3 regions of the Streptomyces corchorusii genome follow, and region 3 is predicted to be linked to each of the others. Evidence: riboswitches for the same ligand, from Rfam matches in the RefSeq annotation. Region 3 holds a riboswitch; each other region holds the start of a gene.

Region 1 (6,086 bases), on a different contig from region 3:
GCTGCGTCCCGAGGACGTCGCCGTCGGCTCGCTCACCTTCGCCAAGCCGGACGGCCTGGAGGAGCACTCCGAGGAGTTCCAGACGGAGATCGCCAAGGCCGCCCTGATGATCGTCCGGCTCCAGCCGGGCAACATCAAGGACAAGCGCGAGCTGGAGTGGTCGCACGAGGGCATCGTCGCCTACTCGAAGATCTGCACCCACGTCGGCTGCCCGATCTCCCTGTACGAGCAGCAGACGCACCACGTGCTGTGCCCGTGCCACCAGTCCACCTTCGACCTCTCCGACGGCGCCCGAGTGATCTTCGGTCCCGCCGGCCACGCCCTGCCGCAGCTGCGCATCGGTGTGGACAGTGAGGGTTACCTCCAGGCGCTCGGCGACTTCGAGGAGCCCGTCGGTCCTGCATTCTGGGAGCGCGGATGAGTACTGCAGCGAACGAGACCTCCCGCCCCCGCGGGAAGGCACCGGCCGGCGAGCGTCTCGCCGACTGGGCCGACGGCCGGCTCGGGATCTACTCCCTCGCCAAGGCCAACATGCGCAAGATCTTCCCCGACCACTGGTCGTTCATGTTGGGCGAGGTCTGCCTCTACAGCTTCATCATCATCATCCTGACGGGTGTCTACCTGACGCTGTTCTTCCACCCGTCGATGAACGAGGTGGAGTACCACGGCTCCTACGTCCCGCTCCAGGGACAGCTGATGTCCGAGGCATTCAGCTCCACCCTGCACATCTCCTTCGACGTGCGCGGCGGTCTGCTCATCCGGCAGATCCACCACTGGGGCGCGGTCGTCTTCATCGCCGGCATGTTCGTGCACATGATGCGCGTGTTCTTCACCGGCGCGTTCCGCAAGCCGCGTGAGGTCAACTGGCTGTTCGGCTTCCTGCTGCTCGTCCTGGGCATGTTCACCGGTTTCACCGGTTACTCGCTCCCGGACGACCTGCTCTCCGGCACCGGTGTCCGCTTCATGGAGGGCGCGATCCTGTCCGTGCCGATCGTCGGCACGTACATCTCGTTCTTCCTCTTCGGCGGCGAGTTCCCGGGCGGCGACTTCGTTGCCCGCTTCTACTCGATCCACATCCTGCTGCTGCCGGGCATCATGCTGGGCCTGGTGGTGGGCCACCTGATCCTGGTCTTCTACCACAAGCACACGCAGTTCACGGGCCCCGGCAAGACGAACAAGAACGTCGTCGGCATGCCGCTGCTGCCGGTGTACATGGCGAAGGCCGGCGGCTTCTTCTTCCTGGTCTTCGGTGTGCTCGCGGCCCTCGCGGCCGTCGCGCAGATCAACCCGATCTGGGCCATCGGCCCCTACCGTCCGGACCAGGTGTCCACCGGCGCCCAGCCGGACTGGTACATGGGTATGGCCGAGGGCCTGATCCGCGCCATGCCGGGCTGGGAGATCAACTTCTGGGGCCACACGCTGGTCCTGGGCGTGTTCATCCCGCTGGTGCTGTTCGGCGTGATCCTCGGCGCGATCGCGATGTACCCGTTCATCGAGGCCTGGGTCACCGGGGACAAGCGCGAGCACCACATCCTGGACCGCCCGCGCAACGCCCCGACGCGTACGGCGTTCGGTGTCGCCTGGCTGACCGTGTACTTCGTGATGCTGATCGGTGGCGGCAACGACATCTTCGCCACGCACTTCCACCTGTCGATCAACGCGGTCACCTGGTTCGTCCGGATCGCCTACTTCGTGGCTCCGGTCCTCGCCTTCATCGCCACCAAGCGGATCTGCCTGGGTCTCCAGCGCCGCGACCGCGACAAGGTGCTGCACGGCCGCGAGACCGGCATCATCAAGCGGCTGCCGCACGGTGAGTTCATCGAGGTGCACGAGCCGCTCAGCCAGGAGCAGCTGCACACGCTCACCTCGCACGAGCAGTACCGGCCGGCCGAGATCGGTCCGACGGTCGACGAGAACGGGGTCGAGCGCAAGGTCCCGGCCTCGGAGAAGCTGCGGGCGAAGCTGTCCAACGCCTACTTCGGCGAGGACAACCAGATCCCGAAGCCGACCGTCGAGGAGTACAAGGAGATCACGAGCGGCCACGGCCACCACTGATCCCCGCGTCGCCACGCCACGCTGAAGGGCCCCGTCCGCAACCCGGACGGGGCCCTTCGCCGTGCCGCCCGGCTGGATAGGGTGGTGTACGACGTAGCAGGAACCTGTTCAAGGAGCGGCTGATGAGCGCTGTGACCCCCGCTGGAGGCGACACCGCGGCGGGCCGCTCCTGGCCCGCCCTGCTGAACGGTCTGCTGGACGGCCGGGACCTGTCCGCCGACGACACCGCCTGGGCGATGGACCTGATCATGCGCGGGGAGGCGACCGACGCGCAGATCGCCGGGTTCATGGTGGCGCTGCGGGCCAAGGGCGAGACGGTCCAGGAGATCACCGGACTGGTCCGGACGATGTACGCACACGCGAACGTCATCGAGGTGCCCGGTCCGGCCGTGGACATCGTCGGCACCGGCGGCGACGGCGCGAAGACGGTGAACATCTCCACCATGTCCTCGATCGTCGTCGCGGGCACGGGGGCGAAGGTCGTCAAGCACGGCAACCGCGCCGCGTCCTCCGCCTCCGGCTCCTCCGACGTCCTGGAGAAGCTGGGCGTCAACCTCAACCTGAGTCCGCAGCGGGTGGCCGAGGTGGCCGAGGAGGCCGGCATCACCATCTGCTTCGCGGTGCGGTTCCACCCGTCCCTGCGCCATGTCGCCGCGGCCCGCGGCCAGTTGGGCATCCGGACCACCTTCAACGTGCTGGGCCCGCTGACCAACCCCGCGCAGGTGCGGTCGCAGGCCGTCGGTGTCGCGGATCCCCGCATGGCGCCGATCGTCGCCGGTGTCCTCGCCGAGCGCGGCAACTCCGCACTGGTCTTCCGGGGCGAGGACGGCCTGGACGAGCTGACCGTCACCGCCGCCTCCCGGGTGTGGGTGGTCCGGGACGGCAAGGTCACGGAGGAGGTCTTCGACCCGCGCGAGGCCGGCATCGACCTCGTCCCCGTGGACGCCCTGCGCGGCGCCGACGCCTCCTACAACGCCGAGGTCGCCCGCCGGCTGCTGGACGGCGAGCGGGGGGCCGTACGGGACGCCGTGCTGCTGAACTCGGCGGCGGCGCTGGTGGCCCTGGAGCCGACGGACGCGCCGCTCACCGAGCAGATCCGCGCGGGCATGGCGCGGGCCGCGGAGTCGATCGACTCGGGCGCGGCCAAGCGCACCCTGGAGCGCTGGGTGGCCGTCAGCAACGCCTGACGCCCCTGGGAGTCGTCCCGCGATCCGGACACGGGTTGCGGGACGACGATCACTTCAGTACGTTCCTGTACCAGGTCATGAGTGACAGTCATGAGGCCCCGGCCGACTGTCCGGCAACCCTCCGTCCGTGGCGGGGTGCCCCGGGTGAAGACCAGGTCGTACGGCAGCAAGGCCTACGGCAAGCGCGGACCCCTCACACACCAGGGGTCCTGGTCGTTCGAGGGAGTCTTCCGTGAGCAAGCGAATGCGTTAGGGCCGCAGAGCCCCGCCTCCGCACACCCCTTTTTCTCTCTTCTTCGCATGCCTTCACGGGAGTTCCGCCATGTCTGTCTCCACCGCTGCCGCCGACCAGTCCGTTTGCACCCCTCTGCCCGTTCTGGGGCGAGATGTCACCGTCCCGCTGGTCACCGGCGGCGAAGTCAGCTACGCCGCCCTGGACTACGCCGCCAGCGCCCCCGCCCTCCAGCGCGTCTGGGACGACGTCGCCGCGTACGCCCCGTACTACGGCAGTGTCCACCGCGGCGCCGGCTACCTCTCCCAGCTCTCCACCGACCTGTTCGAGAACGCCCGCAAGACGGTCGCCGAGTTCCTCGGCTGCCGCCCGGCCGACCAGGTGATCTTCACCCGTTCGACCACCGACTCCCTCAACCTGCTGGCCCGGGCGATCCCGGCCGACTGCGAGGTCTTCGTCTTCGAGACCGAGCACCACGCCTCCCTGCTGCCCTGGCAGGACGCGCGGGTCACCTACCTCGACGCCCCGCGCACCCCGCGGCAGGCCGTGGAGACCCTGGAGCGGGCCCTCGCCGGCCGCGACCCGTACGGCCCGGCCCTGGTCTGCGTCACCGGCGCCTCCAACGTCACCGGCGAGCTGTGGCCGGTGCGCGAACTGGCCGCCGCCGCCCACGCCCACGGCGCCCGCATCGTCCTGGACGCCGCCCAGCTGGCCCCGCACCACCCGGTGGACCTGCGTGACCTGGACGTCGACTGGATCGCCTTCTCCGGCCACAAGCTGTACGCCCCCTTCGGCTCCGGTGTCCTGGCCGGCCGCGCCGACTGGCTCCAGGCGGCCGAGCCGTACCTCGCGGGCGGCGGCGCCAGCCGCAGGGTCACCCGGCGCCAGGACGGCGGCGTGGCCGTCGAGTGGCACGAGACCGCGGCCCGGCACGAGGCGGGCTCCCCGAACGTCATCGGCGCCTACGCCATCGCCTCCGCCTGCAAGGCCCTCACCGAGGCCGGCTGGGACACCCTCGTCGCCCGCGAACAGCACCTGATCGCCAAGGTCCGCGAGGGCCTGGCCGAGGTGCCCGAGGTGCGCGTGCTGTCCCTCTTCGGCGACGACGCCCCGCGCGTCGGCGTCCTCTCCTTCGTCGTCGAGGGCTGGAACAGCTCGCACTTCGCCGCCGCGCTCTCCGCCGAGTACGGCATCGGCGTCCGCGACGGCCTCTTCTGCGCCCACCCCCTGGTCCGCACCCTGCTCGGCAGCGACCCGCAGACCCAGGGCGAGTGCGGCGCCCCCGAGGCGGCCCCGGGCGAGAAGTCCCTCAACGCCATCCGCGTCAGCTTCGGCGCGGGCACGCCGGACGAGCACGTGGAGCGCTTCGTCAACGCCGTCAGGGAACTGGTGGCGGAGGGCGCGAAGTGGCAGTACCGCACGGAGGACGGCCGCTGCGTGCCGGCGGTCTGAACGGCGCTATAACCTCCCCTTGACACCACGTCGGACAGGGGGACCCCGGAGTGCAGCCGCTGCGCGCCACAGATCCGCGCCACATCGGCCCGTACGCCACCACGCACAGACTGGGCGCGGGCGGCATGGGCGAGGTCTACCTCGCCGAGTCCCGCACCGGGCTGCGGCTCGCGGTGAAGGTGGTACGGGCCGAGCACGCCGAGGACCGCACCTTCCGCGCCCGCTTCCGCCACGAGGTCCGCGCCGCCCAGACCGTCGGCGGCGCGGACACCTACACCGCACGGGTCGTGGACGCCGACACCGATGCCGAACGGCCCTGGATGGCAACGGAGTTCGTCTCCGGACCCAACCTGCGGGACGCCATCTTGGACCACGGCGCGCTGCCGCGCCCCGCGGTCCGGATCCTCGCCGCCGCGCTCGGCGAGGCGCTGGCGGCCATCCACGCCAAGGGGCTGGTCCACCGGGACCTGAAGCCGTCGAACATCCTGCTGGGCCCGGACGGGCCGCGGGTCATCGACTTCGGGATCGTCCGGGCGCTGGAGGCCACCGCGCTGACCCGCACCGGCGCGGTCGTCGGCTCGGTCGGCTACGTCTCGCCGGAGCAGATCCGCAACGGCGGCCAGGTCGGCCCGCCCAGCGACGTCTTCTCCCTCGGCGCGGTCCTCGCGTACGCGGCGGCCGGCCGGGAGCCGTTCGGGGAGGGCCAGGACTCGGTGGTCCTGCTGCGCATCCTCACCCGCGACTTCGACCTGTCCGGCGTGCCGGACGACATCCGCCCGCTGGTGACGGCCTGTCTGCGCGAGGACCCGCTGGAGCGCCCGGAGCCGGCGGAGGTGGTGGCGAGCGCCGGGTTCGCCCCGGACACCCTGCGCGCCGCCGTCCGCCCGGGCTGGTACGGCCCCGCGTCCCGGCCCCGCCCCGTCCCGGACGACCGCCCCAGCGGCGTGGAGTACCTGGCCCCCCACCCCACCGCCACCCCGGCGGACGCGACCACCCGCGCCACCTGGACCGACCCGGCGACCCCTGTGGCCCCGGACGGCTCCGCCGTCCCTGGCGGCCACGGTGGCTCGGCGGTGTCGGCGACCCCGAGCGGCTCGGGGACCCCCGCGGACCCGGCGGACTCGGCTGCGCGCGCCGCCCGGACCGATGTGGCGGACCGC
Region 2 (6,086 bases), on a different contig from region 3:
GAGGGCCGGCGACGGCGAGGTCCGTCGCACGCCGGTGACGGGGCTGCCCGGCGGCGCCTACGACATCCGCGTCGAGGACGGTGACGCACGGTCCGTCATCCTGCGCTACCAGACGGAGGACGGCGGCCACTGGAGCATCGTCGACCTCGCCACCGGCGTGGCGGAGGCGCTGCCCGACCGGCCCGATCCGCAGGAGGCCTGGGAGGTGACCGGCTTCCGGCTGAGCCCCGGCTCGGTGCTGCGGCTGCGCACCGGACGCGGCAAGGCGGACCTGCTCGACCGGGCCGACCCGGCCGCCGCACCCCGCACCCTGGAGACGAGTTCGCTGACGTACCAGGCGTCCTACGGCGTCGTCGGCTCGGCACTGCTGGGCGTCGAGCCGATGTCGCCGGGCGACGACAAGTACCGGGGCCAGCCCCTGTTCGCCCTCACGTCCGACGGCTCGGACACCGCCCTGACCAAGGTCATGGACCCGGCCGCCCATCAGCTCGTCCAGGCCCCGGACGGCTCCGTCCTGGTGGCGGGCGCCGCGGCGTACGTCGACCGGGGCGACCTCGACTGGGGCGTGTACCGGGTCGCCCAGGGCGCCGACGGCTCGGTCACCCGCAGCCGCCTGACCGCCGTAGAGCCGATGCCCGCGCAGGTCCACGGACTCTCCCTCGGCAGCGGCATCCTCACCACGGCCGACAACAGCACGCTCTACCAGCCGCACACCGTCCTCGGCGCCTACCGCAGCACCTGGCTCACCACGAGCGGCACCCCGAGCCCCGCACGGACCACCGTGGACGGCCTGGTCAGCGGCTGGGACGGCTTCTGCGACGAGACCACGCCCCGCTGCATCCGGATGTTCGCCGACGGCACCGGCCGCCACGGCCGCCGCGACTCCACCGAGTCCGGCCTGACCATGCTGCGTGCCAACGGCTCCGCCGACTGGGGCCCGACCCTCGACACCGGCGACTACTCCCCGGAGCTCACGGACCTCTCCGGGCGGTACGCCGTCGTCGACGGCGCCTCCTCCGGCAAGCAGTACATCGGTGAGTTCGCCACCGCCGGGGCGGGCAAGGTCCTGCTCAAGCGCGACCGGGTCGCCGCGGCCGTGTGGGGGAGCACGCTGTGGAGCGGCGCCGCGAGCGGCGGGAAGGTCACGGCCACCCGGCTCCCCGCGGGAACCGCCGTCGAGTCCTTCACCACCCGCGACGGCTGCACCCCGTCCGACCTCCAGGCCGTGGGCCGCTTCGTCTACTGGGTCTGCCGGGACGCCTGGGGCGACGTACACGGCGCGGGCCTGTACGACCGTACGACCAAGCGCACCTCCACCGCCCCGGACAGCCGGGTCCTGCTCGGGGACGGATACCTGGTCGAGCGGGTTCCCGGCACCCAGTCGCACAGCGGGCTGAGGCTGCTCGACCTGCACAACGGGCTGCCGGCCGGCGGCAGTCACACCGACCTGCCGAGCCGCGAGCTGGCCGACTGGACCGACCTCGGCCAGGAGAACACCGGGGCCGGGACCAGCTGGACCGTGGACCGCTTCGGCGGCGGCGTCGCCTACGCCGACCGCGACCAGCGCGTGCACGTCGTACCGGCCGGCGTCCCGGCGTCACCGCTCACGGCCGTCGACGCCACGGTCACCGCGGGCTCCGCGAACTGGTCCGGCACCTGGTGGCTGTCCAAGCCCGCCGCCGACTGGAAGGTGACCGTGCGCCGGAAGGCGTCCGGCGCCACCGTCCGTACGCTCTCCGGCGGCACGGCCCGGGGCCTGCTGACGGCCGCCTGGGACGGCAGGGACACCGCGGGCCGCCTGGTCGCCAACGGCGCCTACACCTGGACCCTCACCGCCCGGCCCGCCGACGGCCAGGGCGCCGCGCTCACCCTCTCCGGAGACGTCAAGGTGACCGCCGGAACGGCGGCACCGCGCGACTACGCCGGCAACGACGGGGTCGGTGACGTCCTCACCCTCAGCTCCTCCGGCACCCTCACCGTCCGGCGCGGCACCGGTACGGGCACGCTGGGCGGCACCGTCTCCGGCTCCGGCTGGCCGGCCACCGCCCGGATCGTGCCGTTCGGCGACCTGGACGGCGACCACTGCAACGACGTGCTGGTCCGCACCGGCGGCGCCCTGCGGGCGTACCGCCCGGCCTGCGGCAAGGCCCCGACGCCCGCCACGCACTCCACCTCGCTCGGCACCTCCGGCTGGAACGCGTACGACGTCCTGACCTCACCCGGCGACGTCAACGGCGACGGCCGGCCCGACCTGATCGGCCGCCAGTCCTCGACCGGGGACGTCTACCTCTTCAAGGGCACGGCGAACGGCAGGCTCGCCGCGCGCACGAAGATCGCCTCCCACTGGACCGGCTACAAGAAGATCGTCGGCGCCGGTGACCTCACCGGCGACGGCCGCGGCGACCTCCTCGTCCAGGACAAGTCCGACGAGCTGTGGCGGTACGAGGCCAACACCACGGGCACGGGCGGCTTCAAGGCCCGCGTCAAGGTGTTCGCCGACTGGGGCGCCTCCTACAACGCCGTCGTCGGCGCGGGCGACTTCACCGGCGACGGCCGCGCGGACCTCGTGGCCCGCGACACGGCGGGCACCGTGTGGCGCTACAACGGCAACGGCAAGGGCTCGTTCGGGGGCCGCGTGAAGATCGCCACGGGGTGGAAGGGGTACAAGGCCGTCATGTGACGGCAGATGTGACGCCACATGCGACGTCAGACGTGGCGTCACGTGACGGCGGCGACGGGGCCCGTGCTGGACTTCGCGCTGGGCCCCGTGGCAGGATCCGCCTCGGTCACGAAGCCGATCGCGCCCCTGGACGAGCGTCGGCTGGCAACCTCGCTCACCGCGCAAGGTGCCCTCCAGGGAAGACCGGGCCCCCACGGTCCCGTGGGGGTAAGCGCGGATCTCCCTGCCCGGCGGGTAAGGGGGTCCCTCTCGAACGGAGACCCTCATGGCCGCCGGCGTCCCGATCACGCACACCCCTCGGTGGGCTCTCTACCAGCAGGCCGTCGTGGACGTGGAGTTGCCCGAAGGACCGGTCCGCGTCACCCCGGCACCGCCCGGGGTGGCGGTGGGCCGGTTCCCCGTCCCGCACGGGGAGACCATCCACGTGGTCACGGCCCACAATCCCCGGGGCACCCACGCCTCCCGGCAGCACAACCACCGCGCGCATCAACGACTGCTCGGCCTGCTGCGCGGACGGGGGCTCGCGTGGTGGCCCGCTGTCGGCGGTGACCCGGACGGCCGGCACACCGAGGTGAGCGTGGCGATCGTCGGCCTGAGCGACGACGAAGCGCGCGCGCTGGGACGGGAGTTCGGGCAGGACGCGGTGTTCGCCTGGTCGGCGCCGGCATGGCGGCTGCTCGCCTGCTTCGGCGCCGGGGAGGCACTGACACTCGGATGGCGGGCTGCGGAAGGACTTTCAGGGTCTTTGCCCGCGGGCGCGCTGAGCGGGTGCGCGGAGTTTCCCCCAGGGTGCTGACGGCTTTCGGCCACCGGCTGTACGGTCTCCCCGAGTTGATGTTCGTACCGTCGCCAGTTCGAAGGCGGGCGGGTCGTGCGGGGAAGGCGGTCGCGGTGACCGGAACCGATGTGGGAGCGACGGACGCGGCGGACCGGGGCGCGCGCCGCCTGCCCCGGGTGCGCGGGTTCGCCGCATGGCCGCCGCAGGGCTCGCCGAAGGAGGAGGGCAAGGCGCTCCGGGCGGGTGTGCCGCGCTCCGCCCACCGCACGCTGGACCTGGACGCCGCGCGCCCCGACGCGGTGAGCGCGGTGGCCGAGTCCAACGCCGGCCGCCTCGCCGAACTGACCCCGCTGCGCGTGGGCCGGATGGCGGCCACCCCCTTCGCCTTCCTGCGCGGCTCCGCCGCACTCATGGCGTACGACCTCGCGCGCACCCCCACCACCAGGATCGCCACCCAGATCTGCGGTGACGCCCACGCGGCCAACTTCGGGCTGTACGGCGACGCCCGCGGCGACCTCGTCATCGACCTCAACGACTTCGACGAGACCGCGCACGGCCCCTGGGAGTGGGACCTCAAGCGGCTCGTGGCCTCGCTGGTGCTCGCCGGCCGCGAGGCGGGCGCCGACGAGGACACCTGCCGCGCCGCGGCCCGGGACGCGGCCGGCGCCTACCGCCGCACCATGCGGCTGCTCGCCAAACTGCCCGCGCTCGACGCCTGGAACGCCATCGCGGACGAGGAACTGGTCTCCCACACCGACGCCCACGACCTGCTCGGCACGCTCCAGCGGGTCTCGGAGAAGGCCCGGGCCAACACCAGCGGCCGGTTCGCCGCGAAGTCGACCGAGCCGGTGCCGGACGGCGGACGCCGGTTCGTGCCCGCGCCGCCGGTGCTGCGCCGCGTACCGGACGCGGAGGCCGCCGCGGTCGCCGCGTCCCTGGAGTCGTACGTCGGCACCCTCGGCGAGGACCGCCACCCGCTGCTCGCCCGGCACGCCGTGCACGACGTCGCCTTCCGGGTGGTCGGCACCGGCAGCGTCGGCACCCGGTCCTACGTCGTCCTGCTCCTCGACCACCGGGGCGAGCCCCTGGTCCTCCAGGTGAAGGAGGCCCGTCCCTCCGCGCTCGTCCCGCACCTGGTCACGGCCGGTTTCGAGGCGCCCGCGGTGCCGCACGAGGGGCGCCGCGTGGTCCTCGGGCAGAAGCGGATGCAGGTCGTCAGCGACACCTTGCTGGGCTGGACCACCGTCGAGGGGCGCCCGTACCAGGTGCGGCAGTTCCGCAACCGCAAGGGCAGCGTCGACCCGGCCGCCCTCGCCGCCGACCAGATCGACGACTACGGCCGCATGACCGGCGCCCTGCTGGCCCGCGCCCACTCCCACAGCGCCGACCCCCGGCTGATCGCCGGCTACTGCGGCAAGAACGAGGAGCTGGACGAGGCGATGGCCGCGTTCGCCGTCGCCTACGCCGACCGCACGGAGGCGGACCACGCCGAGCTGGTCGCGGGGATCAGGGCGGGGCGGATCGAGGCGGAGCTGGGGGTCTGAGGGGGGTCCGGGGAGGGTGCAGCGGGACGGTTTGCCGGGAGTTCGCCGGAGTCCGAGCGGTGGCGTGCCGGGGTCCGAGGGGTGGTGCGCCGGGAGCGTGGGAACCGCGCCCGGGCCGAGCCGGGGCAACGGCTACGCTGGGCGGGTGACAACCCCGGAAGCCGGCCAGTCCCAGGCCCCCCGCCCCGAGGAACGGCTGGAACAGGCCGTACGGGCCGCCGAGCAGGCGTTGATCGAGTACGAGATCGCCGTGGAGACCTTCCGCGTCGAGGTCGAGAACTTCGCCCGCCTCCACGAACAGCGGCTCGGCCCGCTCTACACCCGCATCGAGGAGCTGGACGCGGAGATCGCCGAGGCGAAGGCCGCCCGCACCGGCGACCCCGAGGACATCCGCCGCGCCGCGGAGGCCCGCGCCCAGGTGATGCCGATCCCGGGCGTGGAGGAGCTGCTGCACGGCTGGATGGACGGTGACGGCCTGTTCCCGGAGGCCGTCGCCATGCTCACCGACCAGCCGGTACGGCCCCCGCAGCGGGTGCGGCCCAGCGAGGAGGCCCGCAAGCTCTACCGCGAGCTGGCCCGCAAGGCGCACCCCGACCTGGCCCAGGAGGAGGCGGAGCGCAAGCGGCGCGAGGAGTTCCTCAGCCGGGTCAACGCCGCCTACGCCCGTGGCGACGAGGCCCTGCTCAGGGAGCTGGCCGCGGAGTGGGCCGCCGGACCGGTACCGCCCGAGCGCCGCCCGAGCCCCGCCGAGGAGCTGTACGCCCGCCTCGAATGGCTCGCCCAGCGCAAGGAACTGCTCACCCTCGTCGCCCGCGAACTGGAGGACGGCGCGATCGCCGGCATGCTCCGCCTCGCCCCGGACGACCCCGACCGACTGCTCGACGAGATCGCCGACCGGCTGCGCGCCGACATCGCCCAGCGGGAGGCGGAACTGGCCGCCCTGCTGGGGCAGGACTGACCCGCCCCTCGCTTCGGGTAGCGTCGGAGCCATGAATTTCGGAGCTGGTGTGCCCACGGTCCAGGTCACGGACCTCAAGGACGGCGACTTCCTGCTGGACGTCCGTGAGGACGACGAGTGGCAGGC
Region 3 (6,086 bases):
GGCTCACGGGGCCGGCGGCGGCCGGGCGGGCGGCGTCGGCCACGGGCGGGCGCGGCGGGAGGAGCCCCTGGCCGGGGCGAGGGCCGGGGAGAGGTCAGTGGCGACAGAGCGCGGCGGACACGCGCTGGAGGTCGATGTGCGGCCGGGAGTGCAGACGGACGGACCGGTACGGGTGCGGGGCACGCGGCGGGCGGGCCCGCGGGGGCACTCGGGTCACGGCCGTCACCTCCGTCCGTCGGGCGCGGCGGGCCGGGTCGGCGTCCGCCTTGCGGATCTCGTCGTGACGTCCAACGTCCGGCCGGCGCCGGTTGTTCCCGGGCTGCGCAGGTGCGTGATGCGGGAGCGGCGGCGCAGGGTGAACCCGATCGACTCGTAGAGCCGGATCGCGGGCGTGTTGTCGGCGGCGGCGTGCAGGAACGGGATGTCGCCGCGGTCCCGGATGCCGGCCGCGACCGCGCGCACCAGCCGGGTGGCCAGTCCCCGGCCGCGGTACGCGGGGTCGGTGCACACGGCGCTGATCTCGGTCCAGCCGGGCGGCCGCAGCCTCTCCCCCGCCATGGCGACGAGCCTGCCCCGGTGCCGGATGCCGAGGTAGGTGCCCATCTCGACGGTCCGCCTCAGGAACGGGCCCGGCCGGGTGCGGGCCACCAGATCGAGGATCTCGGGGACGTCGTCGGCTCCCAGGCGGACCGCCCGCGGGTCCGGCTCGGCCCGCAGCGCGGTGTCCACGAGCTGGACTCCCACGCCCTGGTCGAGCACCTCCCAGCCGTCGGGAACCCGCTCGACCGGCTTGACCCGTACCGGGTTTCCCGGACCGACCAGCGTGTGCAGGTCGGCCCAGGCCGCCGGGTCCGCCGGGTCGGCGAGCGCGGCGAAGGCGTAGGTCTCCGGCCGGTAGCGGGCCGCGCGGCCGTACCGGTCGGCGAGGTGGGCGTGCGGGCCGGTGAGGGCGGCCCAGACGGCGTTGTCCAGGACGGGGTCGGCGGGCGGGAGCGGGGCCGCGCCTGGGCGGACGTCGGTCGGGTGGGCCACGGAAGCGATCCCCTCTGTTGACTCCATGTCGGTGGGGCGGCGTCCCGTCAGGAGTTGTCCAGCGGCAGCCCGGGCGGGTTGACCTCCGACTTCGCCACGGACTCGTTGGAGAGGCCGTAGGCGGCCAGCCACTTGCCGTACTGCCCGTTCTCGATCAGGTGGTTGAGGGCGTCGGCGAGCGGCTTGGCGAGTCCGCTGTCCTTCTTGGCGGTCGCGGCGATCAGGCCCTGGAGCGTCTCTCCGGCACCGGAGAAGGTGCCCGCGTTGCGGGTGGCGTTGGGGGTGTTCGCGGTCTGCCGGGCGCGGTAGGCGACCGCGGGGTTGGGACCGAGGAAGGCGTCGATCTTTCCGCTGGCGAGCGCCAGGTTGGTGGCGTTCTGGTCCGGGAAGTACTTGACGGTGAGCGTCTTGCCCTCCTTGGCCAGCTTGGCCTTCCACTCCAGGAGGATCTTCTCCTGGTTGGTGCCGGCGCCCACGCTGACCGTCTTGCCGGCGAGGTTCTCGTAGTCGTCGTCGAAGTTCCAGGAGTTCTTCTTCAGCACCTCGAAGGCCAGGTTGTCCTTGCGGTAGGAGGCGAACTCGTACTTCCGCTTGCGTTCCTCGGTGACGGTGACGTTGGAGAACGCCACGTCGACCTTGCCGCTGTCGACGCCGACGAAGAGGTTCTCCCAGGTGGAGTTCCTGATCTCGGGCTTCAGGCCGAGGACCGCGGCCACCAGGCGGCCGAGGTCGGGCTCGGAGCCGGTGAGGGTCTTCTGGTCGCTGCCCACGAAGTTCAGCGGCGCGGAGCCCGAGGGCAGGGCTCCGACGCCGATGACGAGCTTGCCGCTCCTGCGCACGGAGGCGGGCAGTTCGGCGCTGATGGACTTCACTTCGGAGACCTTCAGCGCGGTCTCCTTGGCGGCTCCGTTGGACAGCCGCCCCACGGTCACCGTGCCGGCGGTGTCGGTCTTGGTGACGGCTTCGCTGTCGCCTCCGCAGGCGGCGAGCCCGGTGGCGAGGGTGGCGACGGCGGTCGCCGCGGTGATGCCGCGGAACACGGCGCGTCGGGAGAGGTGGCTGGGCATGGCGTGGCTGTCCTTGTCTCGCTGATGAGGGTGATGAGCGATGGGAGTGCGGTGGGGGGTGGGGGTCGTGGAGGGCCCGAGCGGCCGAGCCCGGACACCTTGCCGGGCGGCGCGGTCAGAGCACCTTGCCGAGGAATTCCCGGGTCCGTGTATGCCGGGGCCGGTCCAGCACCTCGCCGGGCGGGCCCTGTTCGACGATCCGGCCGCCGTCGATGAAGACGACCCGGTCGGCGACCTCGCGGGCGAAGCCGATCTCGTGGGTGACGATGACGAGGGTGGTGCCGCTGGTGGCCAGGTCCTTGATGACGGCCAGCACCTCGCCGACGAGTTCGGGATCGAGTGCCGAGGTCGGCTCGTCGAAGAGGATGATCCCGGGCCGCAGGGCGAGGGCGCGGGCGATGGCGACGCGCTGCTGCTGGCCGCCGGACAGCTGCCGCGGGTAGGCGCCGGTCTTGTCGCCGAGTCCGACGCGGTCGAGGAGTTCCCGGGCGAGTTCCCGGGCCGCCGCCCTGGTCAGCCTGCCGGTGGCGGCGGGTGCCGCGGCGACGTTCTCCAGGACGGTCAGGTGCGGGAAGAGGTTGAAGTTCTGGAAGACGAAGCCGATCCGGCTGCGCTGGGCGAGGATGGCGCGCTCGCTGAGTTCCCTGAGCCGGTCCCCGTGCCGCTTCACCCCGATCAGCTCGCCGCCCACGCTGACGTGGCCGATCTCGGGCTTCTCCAGGTGGTTGACGACCCTGAGCAGCGTGGACTTGCCGGAGCCGGACGGTCCGAGGATCACCGTGACCTCGCCGGGGCGGACGGTCAGGTCGATGCCGTCGAGGACGCGGTGGGAGCCGTACCACTTGTGGACGCCGTGCACTTCGAGCGCGGCGGGGGCGGCCTTCGGCAGGGTCTGCGCGGTCATACGGCGGCCTCCCGGCTCAGCCGGGCCCGCAGGTCGGCGAGGCCGGCCCGGGCCTTCTGCAAGGGGGTCGGCGGCAGGGTGCGGGTGGCGCCCCGGGCGTAGTACCGCTCGACGTAGAACTGGACGACGGACACGGCGCTGGTGAGGATCAGGTACCAGACGGTGGCGACCATCAGCAGCGGCACGACGTCACCGGGGTAGGTGCTGCCCATCGACTGCACCGCGCCGAACAGGTCGAGCAGCGACACGTAGAAGACCAGGGACGTGCTCTTGACGAGGCCGATGAGCTGGTTGACGTAGTTCGGGGTGATGGACCTGAGGGCCTGCGGGAAGACGATCCTGCGGAACCGGTAGCCCTGGGGCAGGCCGAGCGCGGCGGCGGCCTCGTGCTGTCCCTGGTCGACGGAGAGGATGCCGCCGCGGACCACCTCGGCCGCGTACGCCGCCTCGTTGAGGCTGAGGCCGATGACGGCGATCGTCATGTCCGTGGCCAGCCGGGACTCGTCGAAGGTGACGAAGGCGGGTCCGAACGGCACGCCGAGGCTCAACGTCTTGTACAGGGCACTGAAGTTGTACAGGAAGATCAGTACGACGATGAGCGGTACGGAGCGGAACAGCCAGGTGTAGGTCCAGCTGACCGCGCGCAGCACCGGGCTCCCGGAGAGCCGGGCGAGTGCCAGCAGGATGCCGCCGAGGAGCCCCAGGACGGCGCTGAGCGCGGCGACTTCGAGGGTGACGAGGAGGCCGTCGAGGACGGTGGGGCGCAGGAACCAGTAACGGAAGCGGTCCCACTGGTAGAAGGGGTTCGTGACCAGTCCGTGCAGGATCTGCGCGACGAGCACGAGGACGACGGCGGTGACGATCCACCGGCCGGGCCGGCGCAGCGGCTGGACCCGCTGGGCGGACGGGGATTCTGACGGTGTGTCGGCGGGGGCCGGCGCCTCGGCTAGGGAGACGGCGGCGCCTGGGAGTTCACTCATGGCGGGCTCCGGCGGAGTCGGTCACCCCGGGGCCGCGCGGGAGCGGAGGTGGGCCACGACGGCACTGGGGCACGAGGCGGCGCACGGACAGGCGCGGAACCGGGGGCTGGGCGGACAACGGCACACCGGACGGACGGTGTGCGGCGGGAACGCGGGGGCTGGGAGGAGACGTCAGCCCTGACAGCGGGCAGAGCCCGGTGCGGTACACAGTGCGCTGTTCACGCGGAGCAGATCGACGGCGCGGTCGGCGACGAGGAGACCGGCGTACGACGGTACGCAGCCCTGGGGGCGGCTCGCGGCCGTCCTGGGAGCTGCGTACATGGCGTCACCTGTCACTGTTGCGGCCCCGGGGGGCCTCGCGCTTACCGAAAACGTCATCCGGTCCGGTCGTCACCTGGGGCACCCCACCGCGATGCGAGGGTTGCCGGTCAGCGAGCCAGGGCTTGGCGCTGACGCTCATGACCGTTCTGAGCCGTAAGTAAGGCAGTTGCCCGTTCGAATGTCAACGGCCGTCCGCCCAGTGGACATCACAGGCCCGCTCTCACCTGCGCGAAGCGTCCGGGGCGTCCGCGGCATGGCCTGCCCAGTCCAGGATCTGGACAGCGGCTCCGGCGGCCTCCAGGCCCTGGCAGCGGCCGTGGTGGCGGCGGGCGATGCCGTCGAGGTCGAGGTGGCGGCCGAAGGCGGGGTGGGCGGCCAGGCGGCGGGCGTAGGCCCACAGGGCGTGGTGGCCGGCGATGCGGTGCACGGCGGAGGCGTCGAGGTGGCAGCGGTGGACGGTGTCGAGCTGCACGAGGGTGACCCACAGCTCGATGTCGGCGGCGGTGAGCCGGTCGTCGGCCAGGTACTCCTCGCCGCTCAGCCGCCGCTCCAGCCGGCCCAGGGTGTCCAGCAGCACGTCGAGGGCGGCGGCTCGTTCGGCGGGGTCGGCACCGGCGCGTCCGGCGCTCTGCGCGGCCTCCTCGATGCCCTCGGCGCACATCCGCTCGACGGCCTCGATCACGGACTCCAGGCCGGAGGGGTACAGGCGGGCGTCGCCGCCCGGCCTGAAGCGGTCCAGGTCGCGCAGGATGTCGGGGGTGTGGGTGCTGACGATGCGTCCGGACCAGTCGTCGCTGAGCACGGGTGCGAGCGCCGGGCCGGTGTAGTGGTGGGCGCTCGCCTCGTAGAGCGGGCGGAGCACGGCGTGGCCGCCGCCGGGACAGTCCGGGACGGCGGGCAGGAGGGTGACGGGACAACGGGCGTCCAGGCCGAGCAGGCTGTGGCCGACGGCGAGGCGCAGCCCGTCGGGGCAGGCGGTCGACAGATGGAGCCGGTAGCGGTGCGGCACGGCGTAGTGGCCGCTGCGCGCGTCCCGGCCGATCCGGCCCCGGAAGACGGGTGCGGTGGCGCGGGTGGACGGGACGGCGGCGAGCGGAGTGATGGACATGCGTCTCCCCGGGTGGTGGGTGTGCGAAGGGGCGCGCCGGCGCGGGCGTGACCGGCCGGTGGGGGCGAAGGGGCGGCCCGGCTCAGCGGTGGCGGCTGATCGCGCTGCAAACGCGCTGGAGGTCGATGTGGCGACGGGAGGTGAGCAGGGGTACGCGCAACGGCGTCCGGCCCGTCCGGCCGGTGCCCGTTCCGCGGCGCGTCATGATTCCCTACCTGTTCACTAGGATTCCCTCCCTGGAGTGTCGAACGGGCTCCGTACGACGTCAAGGGGGCGTCCACGCCTGGGGATCGATGTCGGCGCCGGGTACTCCTCAGAGAGAGGAACATGTGACATAGTACTGGCGTGGCGAAGCTACTGACCTGCGATGTCGTGGTCGTCGGGGCCGGAATGACGGGCGCGGCCTGCGCCCTGTACGCCGCGCGCGCCGGACTCGACGTACGACTGGTGGACCGGGGCCCGGTGGCCGGCGGCACCACCGGAGCCGGCGAGGGCAACCTGCTCGTCTCCGACAAGGAGCCGGGCCCGGAACTCGAACTCGCACTGCTGTCGGCCCGGTTGTGGGCCGAGCTGGCGGGGGAACTGGGCGCCGCGATCGAGTACGAGCCCAAGGGCGGCCTCGTGGTCGCCTCGACGCCCGGCGCCCTGGCCGCCCTGCGGGACTTCGCCGCGGA

What was found. A riboswitch is a leader RNA that binds a small molecule or an ion and turns the genes downstream of it on or off. The one in region 3 is predicted to bind S-adenosylmethionine.
Region 1: it holds a riboswitch for S-adenosylmethionine, as region 3 does, so the genes downstream of both, AQJ11_RS19240 (aminotransferase class V-fold PLP-dependent enzyme) here and AQJ11_RS07155 (amino acid ABC transporter permease) in region 3, are expected to answer to the same signal.
Region 2: it holds a riboswitch for S-adenosylmethionine, as region 3 does, so the genes downstream of both, AQJ11_RS17215 (DUF3293 domain-containing protein) here and AQJ11_RS07155 (amino acid ABC transporter permease) in region 3, are expected to answer to the same signal.

Annotation. Positions count from the first base shown of each region.
Region 1 is NZ_KQ948357.1:158,904-164,989, forward strand. It holds gene qcrA (cytochrome bc1 complex Rieske iron-sulfur subunit) at 1-421, shown strand, start outside; gene qcrB (cytochrome bc1 complex cytochrome b subunit) at 418-2,055, shown strand; gene trpD (anthranilate phosphoribosyltransferase) at 2,178-3,242, shown strand; SAM riboswitch class IV at 3,316-3,433, shown strand; gene AQJ11_RS19240 (aminotransferase class V-fold PLP-dependent enzyme) at 3,565-4,926, shown strand; gene AQJ11_RS19245 (serine/threonine-protein kinase) at 4,977-6,086, shown strand, end outside.
Region 2 is NZ_KQ948356.1:368,944-375,029, reverse strand. It holds gene AQJ11_RS17220 (FG-GAP-like repeat-containing protein) at 1-2,680, shown strand, start outside; SAM riboswitch class IV at 2,785-2,900, shown strand; gene AQJ11_RS17215 (DUF3293 domain-containing protein) at 2,946-3,476, shown strand; gene AQJ11_RS17210 (DUF2252 domain-containing protein) at 3,515-5,002, shown strand; gene AQJ11_RS17205 (hypothetical protein) at 5,148-5,960, shown strand; gene AQJ11_RS17200 (rhodanese-like domain-containing protein) at 6,010-6,086, shown strand, end outside.
Region 3 is NZ_KQ948352.1:670,045-676,130, reverse strand. It holds gene AQJ11_RS52615 (putative leader peptide) at 95-208, opposite strand; gene AQJ11_RS07170 (GNAT family N-acetyltransferase) at 223-1,032, opposite strand; gene AQJ11_RS07165 (ABC transporter substrate-binding protein) at 1,080-2,099, opposite strand; gene AQJ11_RS07160 (amino acid ABC transporter ATP-binding protein) at 2,215-3,003, opposite strand; gene AQJ11_RS07155 (amino acid ABC transporter permease) at 3,000-3,983, opposite strand; SAM riboswitch class IV at 4,337-4,447, opposite strand; gene AQJ11_RS07150 (glutathione S-transferase C-terminal domain-containing protein) at 4,525-5,412, opposite strand; gene AQJ11_RS52360 (putative leader peptide) at 5,495-5,617, opposite strand; gene AQJ11_RS07145 (NAD(P)/FAD-dependent oxidoreductase) at 5,758-6,086, shown strand, end outside.